One region of the Shewanella aegiceratis genome, then DNA from elsewhere that is predicted to be linked to it. Evidence: predicted binding sites of a transcription regulator. Region 1 holds the regulator's gene; the other holds the start of a gene.
What was found. The regulator FliA, encoded in region 1, starts transcription of late flagellar genes. The targets are predictions, from matches to a motif close to CTAAAGNTNNNNNNNNNNNNGCCGATA.
Positions count from the first base shown of each region.

Region 2: K0H80_RS07720 (flagellar protein MotY) is a predicted target of FliA. The motif match lies at 2,707-2,733, and genes of this name have one in related genera.

Region 1 covers NZ_CP080416.1:1,540,391-1,545,108, reverse strand. The annotation lists gene K0H80_RS06895 (chemotaxis protein CheA) at 1-312, opposite strand, end outside; gene K0H80_RS06890 (protein phosphatase CheZ) at 328-1,065, opposite strand; gene cheY (chemotaxis response regulator CheY) at 1,079-1,462, opposite strand; gene K0H80_RS06880 (RNA polymerase sigma factor FliA) at 1,505-2,224, opposite strand; gene K0H80_RS06875 (MinD/ParA family protein) at 2,217-3,098, opposite strand; gene flhF (flagellar biosynthesis GTPase FlhF) at 3,103-4,527, opposite strand; gene flhA (flagellar biosynthesis protein FlhA) at 4,539-4,718, opposite strand, start outside.
Region 2 covers NZ_CP080416.1:1,711,013-1,715,730, forward strand. The annotation lists gene K0H80_RS07705 (substrate-binding periplasmic protein) at 1-643, shown strand, start outside; gene K0H80_RS07710 (DUF3137 domain-containing protein) at 795-1,811, shown strand; gene rnt (ribonuclease T) at 1,911-2,624, opposite strand; gene K0H80_RS07720 (flagellar protein MotY) at 2,793-3,653, shown strand; gene K0H80_RS07725 (prolyl oligopeptidase family serine peptidase) at 4,263-4,718, shown strand, end outside.

The sequences.
Region 1 (4,718 bases):
GGCAAACATAGAGTTGATGGTGTCGACGGCCTGCAGGATGATATCCATCAGCTCGGCAGAAACGCTACGCTTACCCGTGCGTAACAGGTCGAAGGTGTTTTCCGCTTCGTGACAAACATCCACCATGGGCGTCAAACTCAGGAAGCCGGCGCCGCCTTTAACGGTATGGAATCCACGGAAGATGGCATTGAGTAGTTCGGTGTCGTCGGGGTTATTCTCTAACGCCACCAGCTGTTCAGAGAGAAGCTCAAGGATCTCGCCCGCTTCAATCAAAAAGTCCTGCAGTATCTCTTCATCAACATCAAAGGACATTCATATGACTCCTACTTAGAAACCTAGACTCGACAGCAAGTCATCGACTTCATCTTGCCCTGTCACGACATCATCACGCTGATCAGCGTTCATAATAGGACCTTCAGCTTCGACACACTTCTCTGATGCACGGGGTTTATCCGTGATGGGCTGCTCGCCAAATACGGTCAACATAGAGACCAGATTACTCTCAACCTCTCGCACCAGCTCGATCACCCGGCGGATCATCTGTCCGGTCAGATCTTGGAAGTCCTGGGCCAGTAGTATGTTGTTGAGTAACTCTTTCAAACGATTGGAATCGGATTCGCTGCGCTCGATGAACTGCTGAACGTCATGGCAGAGCGCCTTGAATTCGTGCAGCTGAATATCGCGACGCATTAGGCGATCCCAGGAAGGCTTAACGGCCTGTACGTTCATGGTAAGGGCATCTGCAAGAGGCAGAGACTCTTCGACAGCGTCCATGGTTTTATTAGCGGCCTGTTCCGTCATGTCGATGACATAATTGAGGCGCTCTTTGGCATCGGGAATTTCGCTATTGGCCAGCTCCACGAGGCGACCGTCCACCTGAAAGTCCACTATGGCACTGTGAAGCTGACGGGTTAGGCGACCCACCTCGTCAAACAGCTCTTTCTGAATCGGGCTGGCGATATCGCGAACTAGCTCATCGGCCATCTCTTGTTGACCCGCCTCTAGCAGATCAACGAGTTGCTTGGCCTGTGCTAGATTGATCAGCCCTGAAGTTTCTGCCTGCATAGCTCAACCTTGATTAACCGAGTCGTTCGAAAATTTTGTCTAACTTCTCTTTCAATGTCGCCGCAGTAAAAGGTTTCACCACATAGCCATTCACACCGGCCTGCGCCGCTGCAATGATCTGTTCCCTTTTCGCTTCCGCAGTCACCATCAACACAGGAATGTGCTTCAGGTTGTCATCAGCACGGATAGCCTTTAACAGGTCGATCCCCTGCATGCCAGGCATATTCCAATCGGTCACGACAAAGTCAAAATCGCCTTTTTGCAACATAGGCAAGGCTGTCGAACCGTCATCTGCTTCCTGAGTGTTATTAAAACCCAAGTCTCTCAACAAGTTCTTGATGATGCGTCTCATTGTTGAGAAGTCGTCAACAACGAGAATCTTCATATTCTTGTCCAAGGTTTCCTCCGCGGAGCTGTTTTTATATTGCTCATGTAATCGTTATATTTTGGTCCAATGCTTGAGTTTAGCTTTGAGTCTGAGCATCGCCTGGCTGTGTATCTGGCTAACTCGGGATTCGCTGACATCAAGTACGGCACCGATCTCTTTTAAATTTAATGCTTCGTCATAATATAACGACAAAACTAATCCATCTCTTTCTGGCAGTAATTTAATCGCCTCGACGAGGGCCTCGTGGAACTGTGTCTCTGCCAGTGACTCAAATGCGTCGTCCTGATGATCGTCTTCCTGTCTTACTACATCGACCGATACACCAAGATCTTCAATTCCAACTACTTTCCCGACAGAAACATCATTAAGAATATGATGGTACTCATCGAGCGTCATATCAAGTCGATCCGCAATTTCATTGTCTTTTGCGTCACGTCCAAGTTCTTGTTCTAGCTCGTCAATCACCTGGGCTATGCGTCGCTGATTACGGTGAACCGACCTGGGCACCCAGTCTCCTCGCCTAATTTCGTCGAGCATAGAGCCGCGAATTCGTATACCGGCGAAGGTTTCAAACTTGGCGCCCTTGCTGCCATCGAACTTGGCCGAGGCTTCAAGCAGGCCCATCATACCTGCTTGTAACAGATCATCCAATTGCACCGATGCGGGTAGACGAGCGAGTAAATGGTGAGCAATCCTTTTTACCAACGGTGCATACTGTTCGACAATAGAAGCTTTGTTATCTAAACAAGTATACGCAGCGGCTTTACTCACTCGTACGATCCTCTTGATATTCGGGACGTTGAACCAATCGCTCTACAAAGAACTCCAGGTGTCCGCCCGGTTGTTGTGGCACTGGCCAGCTTATAATCTTATTCGCTAGGCCGTGATAAGCAATTGACGCCGGCGACTTAGGAAATGCCTCGACGATCAACTTTTGTTTACGAACTGATTTGCGAAGGTTTTCATCGAAGGGGATAGTCGCAACCAGCTCCAGGGCCACGTCGAGAAAACGGTCGGTTACCTTGCTAAGTTTAGCAAACAACTCCATCCCTTCTCGCAAACTTCTGACCATATTTGCCACAATCTTAAACCTGAATACACCGTGCTCACGGCTAAGAATCTTAATCAAAGCATAGGCATCGGTAATAGAGGTCGGCTCGTCGCACACCACAACCAACACATCTTGAGAAGCGCGAGAGAAGCTGAGCACCATGTCTGAGATACCTGCCGCGGTATCGACCACCAGAATATCAAACTGGGTCTTCATCTCGCTAAAGGCACGGATCAGGCCCGCATGCTGGGCCGGTGTCAGCTCGACCATTGCCTGGGTGCCAGAGGTAGCTGGAATAATGCCAATCCCCTTAGGACCGCGTACGATAATATCGTCAAGGTCGGCATCGCCAGATAATACGTGGGAGAGATTGCGCTCGGCTCTCAGGCCCAACATGACATCGACGTTGGCCAGGCCCAAGTCGGCATCGAGCACAAGCACACGCTTGCCCTTCTCGGCCAGGGAGACGGCGGTATTGATCGATACGCTGGTTTTACCTACGCCACCCTTACCACCGGTTACGGCAATTACTTTTACTTTTTCGTTATATGGTTGATTCATCATACGTAAACCGCTTGCTTGATCCCGACTCATTATATTACTCAAATGCGTAGGCCTGTTCATATGACCTTTCGTTATTCTGTATTGGTTGCACTTTCTTTTCGAGTACCGACAGGGCCTTGTTGGCTAAGGCTAAGGTGTCGGCTACTTGCATATCTTCTGGCACTCTTTGTCCATCGGTGACATAACTCAAAGGTAATCCACTTTGAATCAACACACTCAACGCCGGTGCCAAGGCCACTGATTCATCTAATTTGGTCAAAATCGCGCCGGATAATGGAATCCGGGTAAACTGCGCGACGGCATCTTCAAGCACTCTTCTTTGACTTGTAGATGACAGTACCAGATAACTACGAATAGGTAATCTGCTATTTGCAGTTAAATTATCAAGTTGCTGGAACAATCTCACATCTCTCTGTCCCATGCCCGCCGTATCTATCAATACTAGCTTGCGATTGCGGAACTGATAAAGAATTTGTTCCAACTCATTGAGATCATGAGCTTGCTTGACCGGGCACCCCATTATTTTGCCATAGGTTGCCAGCTGCTCATAGGCTCCAATGCGATAATGATCCGTTGTAATGAGCGCAACTTGATCTGAACCATGCTGCGCGGCGAATCGAGCGGCTAATTTTGCGACACTCGTCGTCTTACCCACACCGGTTGGGCCCACGAAGGCGACCACACCGCCCTGACGAACAATGTCATCCCCTTGATTGTCGAGCATGTTCGCCAAGCTGCGTGGCAAGGCCTTTACCAGATCCGCCGGTACATAGTGCTCACTAAGAGCCGATAACTTGGCGGCGACCTCTGGGCTAAACTCGGCGTCCAGCAGGCGGCTCTCTAACATGGCACCCACAGGATCCAAGCGGCTCTTCTGCTCGGTCAGCAGTGATGTCACCTGATGCGTCAGTAGGTTGCGAAGTGATGCCAACTCCTCACGCATAGACTCGAGCTCGCTAGCTGACGCGCTCTTATCGCGTTTGGCACGGTTAAAATTCTGGCTCTCATGTGTATTGGCATGGGTATTAGCCTGCATGCCGCCATGCATATTAGGCGCGGCTATTTCATCGCTTGGCGCCTTCAATCCCTGGGCCCAGGCAGGCATCTCGAGTGCTTCATTCGATTGACTTAATTGCTGACTGACGCGATTTTGTTGACGCTCGAGCAGCGCTTGCAGCGAATCGGCCACGGGTGATGGCTGTTTTTTTGACTCTGTCTTAATGGGCTGACGACCGATAGAAACCTTCTCCTCGGCCAGATCGAGAAAGCTGGGTGACAAAGGCGCGGCATCATTTTTCGCCACGCTCGGCTTAGGCTCATCGTAGTCTACCGCGGCGACGATCTCGATACCGCCGGTAACTTTCTTGTTCGACATGATCACCGCATCCGAACCTAATGTCTCTTTCACCTGGGCCAATGCAGAGCGCATATCTTTTGCTAAAAAACGTTTTATTTTCACTTAAATACCCTCTACTGGCCGACCGCTGATACGATGCGAATTTGTTTTTCATCGGGTACCTCTTGGTAAGAGATCACCCGCAGATTTGGAATCGTATGTTTAACAAAACGCGACAGCGTCGAACGTAACATACCCGATGTCAGTAGGATGGCTGGTTGGCCCACCATCTCCTGACGCTGGGATGCGTCGAG
Region 2 (4,718 bases), 170 kb from region 1:
TTACTTTATTCCCGAGACCATCAAAGACCCAGGGATCCTGGCCGAGTTGGTGCCGCAGATCTTCGCCTTAACCCCAGTGAGGTTAGATGCAAAACATTATCCGCCTAAGCGGACCAATCAAGCATTGGCAACCGGCGGACTGGATTTTGATGTGGTCAGCCCCAGCTGGTTCGAGGGAGGGGATCTTGGCGATGCCTTCGTGCAGTCTCAGCCGATTTTTGCCATAAAGGAGCATGTGGTGGTGCTGGCCGGTAACCAGGAGCAGTGGATGGATATCAAGAAGATCCGCGGCCAGGAGATAGGCACGGTGCGTGGCTACCTCTACCATGATGACAGTGAATATACGCGTATCGATTTCAAGTCCGAACGTGAGCTGATCATCGCCTTGCAGAAGGGGCGAATTCAGGCGGCCATTGCAGGCGATCTTACCGCGCTATATTGGGCCAAGGAGCTGGAGGTGCCCATCGCCCTGGCGGCCGTGCATTCCGATGGCGTGTTGGTGATCCGCCTGCGTAAGGAGCATCAGGCCTTACTTGGACAGATTAACGATGCGATCAGCCAGCTAAGATCCCAGGGCGTCATAGATGCGCTTCTGGCTAAATATACCTCGGGGCAGTCTGTGGCCAGCCGGTTGAGTAAATAATCTTTCGCCGAGGTCAAGATTCTCTATCTCGAAGCAAATCAAATCGAGTAAGCTAAACGATTGTTTTTCAATCGATCGAATCATCATCACTTGACGTGGGCCGCAAGATATCCGCTAATTGTCGCTCAAGGACATTAGCAAGGATAGATGTATGAATCCAATGGAGTTTGCGATTCCGGCCGAGGACAAGCAGGCCTTTAGTCAATATTACGCGAAACAGATAGCCCCTAGGTGTCGGCGTTATGAGTCGGCTCGTCAGGCGGCGGCCGCTAAGTATCTGGCCCGCAGAAAAATAAGCGCTCCCGTCACCCTGATAGGATTACCTGTCTTTTTGGCATTTTTTGCCCTGAGTTTTTATGGCGCAATAGTGCTCGATTTTGAAGATGGCGTATTTTATATCGGCTTTGCCGGCGCCTTTTTATCTATCGTCGCGGTGGCAAGCGTTATCATCTGGGCGAGTAGCGAGATAAATCAATTGCGCACTAAGATAGTCGATGAGATCTATCCACTGCTGCTCGGCTATTTTGGCAAGAGCTTTGAGTTGAATCCGTCGAACTTACCCGAACTGGATGCTTATAAGGACTATGGTCTCTTTCCAAAATATGACAAGGGCTACTTTGACGATTCGGTTAAGGGCAAATACCACAATGTGCCTTTCCTGATGAGAGAGCTGACGCTACTCGAGTATAAAGGGACTAAAGACAATAAACCCCAATACAAGACCCTGTTCGAAGGGATTTTGATTGAGTTTACGCTATTAAAGAAATTCTCTGGTAATACCCTGGTGCGTCAGGATAAAGGAGTTATTGGCAACAGCTTAGTGCAGTTTAAACAGAAGCTGACACGGGTAAAGCTGGAAGACCCAACCTTTGAGCGAGAGTTTCAGGTGTATAGCGACGATCAAGTCGAGGCGAGATATTTGCTAAATACGGCGACCATGGAGCGTATGCTCTCACTGTCTCGTTTCTACGGTGGCGAACTAGAGGCGAGTTTTAAAGATGGACGACTGCTGATTAAGATCGCCTGCAAGCATAACTATTTTGAACCTAAACTGGATCTGCTAAAGCCACTGGATTTTGTCGATGACATAGAGCAGGTGTTTAAGGAGATCTATGAGGTGTTTGATTTAATTAAAGCCCTGAATCTGGACAGTCGTACAGGGCTGTAAATATCGGTTTAATTATTGATAGCTCGCCGCATCCGCTACGAGCTATCAAGCTCTCACTATTAAGCTCTCATAAGAGTTACGATTGATACTCGCTATTTGTTAGCCGTTAGCACTCGTATCTGTGTCTTGCCCGCTAGCCGGCTCGCTGGCTGCTTCATCGCTACCTGTTTCTTCGCTAGGCGTGGCCACCGGCCAGCCGCCTAAGGCCTTCCACTTGTTGACGATATGACAAAACAGCTCGGCGGTGCGCTCGGTATCATACAGGGCGGAGTGAGCCTCTTTGTTGTCGAAGGGGATACCGGCAATCTCACAGGCCTTGGCCAAAACGGTATGACCCAACGCAAGGCCCGAGAGGGCGGCGGTGTCGAAGGTGGCAAAGGGATGAAATGGCGTACGCTTGAGGGCGTTGCGCTCAATCGCCTGCGTGACGAAGCCGTGGTCGAAGGCGGCGTTGTGGGCCACTATGATGCTGCGGTGACAATTTGATGCCTTCTGGTGCTTCTTGACCTCTTTAAAAATCTCTAAGAAGGCTTCCTTCTCGCTGACGGCGCCGCGCAGCGGATTGTTTGGGTCTATGCCATTAAACGCCAAGGCTTCTGGCTCTAGGTTGGCGCCTTCGAAGGGCTCGATATGATAATGTAACGTCTTATCCAGCACCAAGTCGCCATTATCATCCATCTTCAGCAGGGTGACGGCGATCTCCAGCAACGCATCGGTTTGAGCATTAAAACCCGCGGTTTCAACATCTATGACGACGGGAAAGTAGCCACGAAATCTATGCTTAAGTTTGTGTGCGTCGCAAATATCGCTCATTAAAATATCCAAAGTGAAGAGTGGGGGGCTATTATGAAGTATCCGATGGGAGCTTGTCATGTTTGATTGGTCAATATATGGGCTAAAGGAATGCTAAATTAGGCCGATAGGGATAAGTAACGTAATTAACAAGAGTGACTGTCTATGTGGGTTAGGGTGCTATGTGCGATGACATTCGGGATTGGCTTGAGTCTGGCGACGACGGCGCAGGCCGAGTTGCGTCACTATGTGGCCTCTTTGGAACAGTCTTCCTGGCGCCTGAGCGGCAATACCCCCATCATCTGTCGCCTGGAGCATGAGATCCCATCTTACGGCAAGGCGGTGTTTACCAGCCGCGCCGGTAAAGATCATGATTTGAACTTTAGCCTGGATATGTGGGTGAAGCCCGACGAGGTGACCAGCGCCAAGTTGATGAGCATGGCGCCCGCCTGGCGACCAGGTGTGGTATCCCGTCCGATAACCGATCTGACCTATCAGAAATATTTCAGTGGCGAGGTGCCTAAGAAGGCGGCCTGGTCCATGCTCAATGAACTCGAACGAGGTATGCAACCGACCTTCTATTATGCCGATTGGTATAACCGCTCCAGCAAGGTTGCCGTGGGGCTGTCGGCTGCCAATTTTGGTCGTCGTTACGCCGAGTTTAAATCCTGTTTGGCCAATCTCTTGCCCTATAGTTTCGATGATATCGCCTTTACCGTGCTGACCTATGAATTTGGCGGCTCTGAGCTGACTCGATACTCCAAGGCGCAGATCGCCAAGGTGCAGGAGTATCTCTCTTATGATCCTGAGGTCGAGCTGGTGTTGATCGATGCCTATACCGACAGCTTCGGTGGCCGCTCGGTGAACAAGAAAGTATCGGAGAAGCGCGCCAATTCGGTCAAACAGCTCTTCCTGTCGGCGGGTATCCCCAATGAGCGTATTCATACCTATGGTCACGGCGAGCGTCGCCATGTAGCATCTAACGACACCATAGATGAGCGGGCGCGTAACAGACGCGTGGTTATTCGCCTCAGCAAGCCGCTGGATTAAAAAAGCCACGGTGAGTTAATAATATTTATGGAAACCGGCCAACAAGGCCGGTTTTTTGTTGTCAGCTCGGGATAGAAAGAGAGCGCTGGCAAAAGCCAGGTAAAAAACAGGCAAAAAAAAGCCCACTTAATCTTAAGTGGGCAGCAAATAAATCATTGCAATCAACAAATTGAAGGAAGGAAGTCAAGCATAAGAACCAGGGATGAATTCACGTGACTGGCACGGGAACTCGGAGTTCTTGTTTCCCATCTACCAGCGGGGTAGACACTTCCGGAAAACGAGGTGAATTATAGGGTCAGACCATTTGTCCTACAAACTAGAAAAATTCCCGCCTTAGATTAGTATTTCTAATGTCTGGGGAGGGTGTTTGAAGGGCCGAATTCACACATTTGGGGTATTTGCGCTTGATTACGCAAAATTGCTGCATAATTTCACGATTTATATAATTCATCCATGTTGTTTTTTTATTAACAAGTCAATTTCGCAAATGCCGGATTCGTTTATTTGTAGCCATTGCACGGTTTTTTTTTACTTGTATAGTACGAGGTTATTGGGCGCTAGCTCACAGGTTTACCATTAATAATAACGAGATATCCAGGACGGCTACAGATGGCTCTTAAGACGATTTTATCCAAGCAAACCCTTTTGCTTGCCGGATTAGGTTTAACACTCATGGGTTGCCAGTACCATGCCAATGAAACGGCAGCGGCGCAGGCAGCGGTTCAGCCCCAGGGCGTGGTCGAAACAATTCACGGCGTACAGGTTGCCGACCCTTACCGTTATCTTGAGGAAGAGAGTGACGCGACCCATGCTTGGGTGAAGCAGCAGCAACAGGCTGGCCATGATTTTCTGGCGCAGCTGGAAAACAAGCAGGCGATAGTCGATCGCATCACCGAGCTGTGGAACTTCGAGAAAGTCACAGCCCCAACCGAGCGTGGCGACAACACCTTCTATTACCGCAACGACGGTCTGCAGGCGCAATCTGTCCTCTATGTGAAGAATAAGGCCGGTGAAGAGAAGGTTGCCCTTGACCCAAACAGCTTCTCAACCGACGGCACAGTAGCC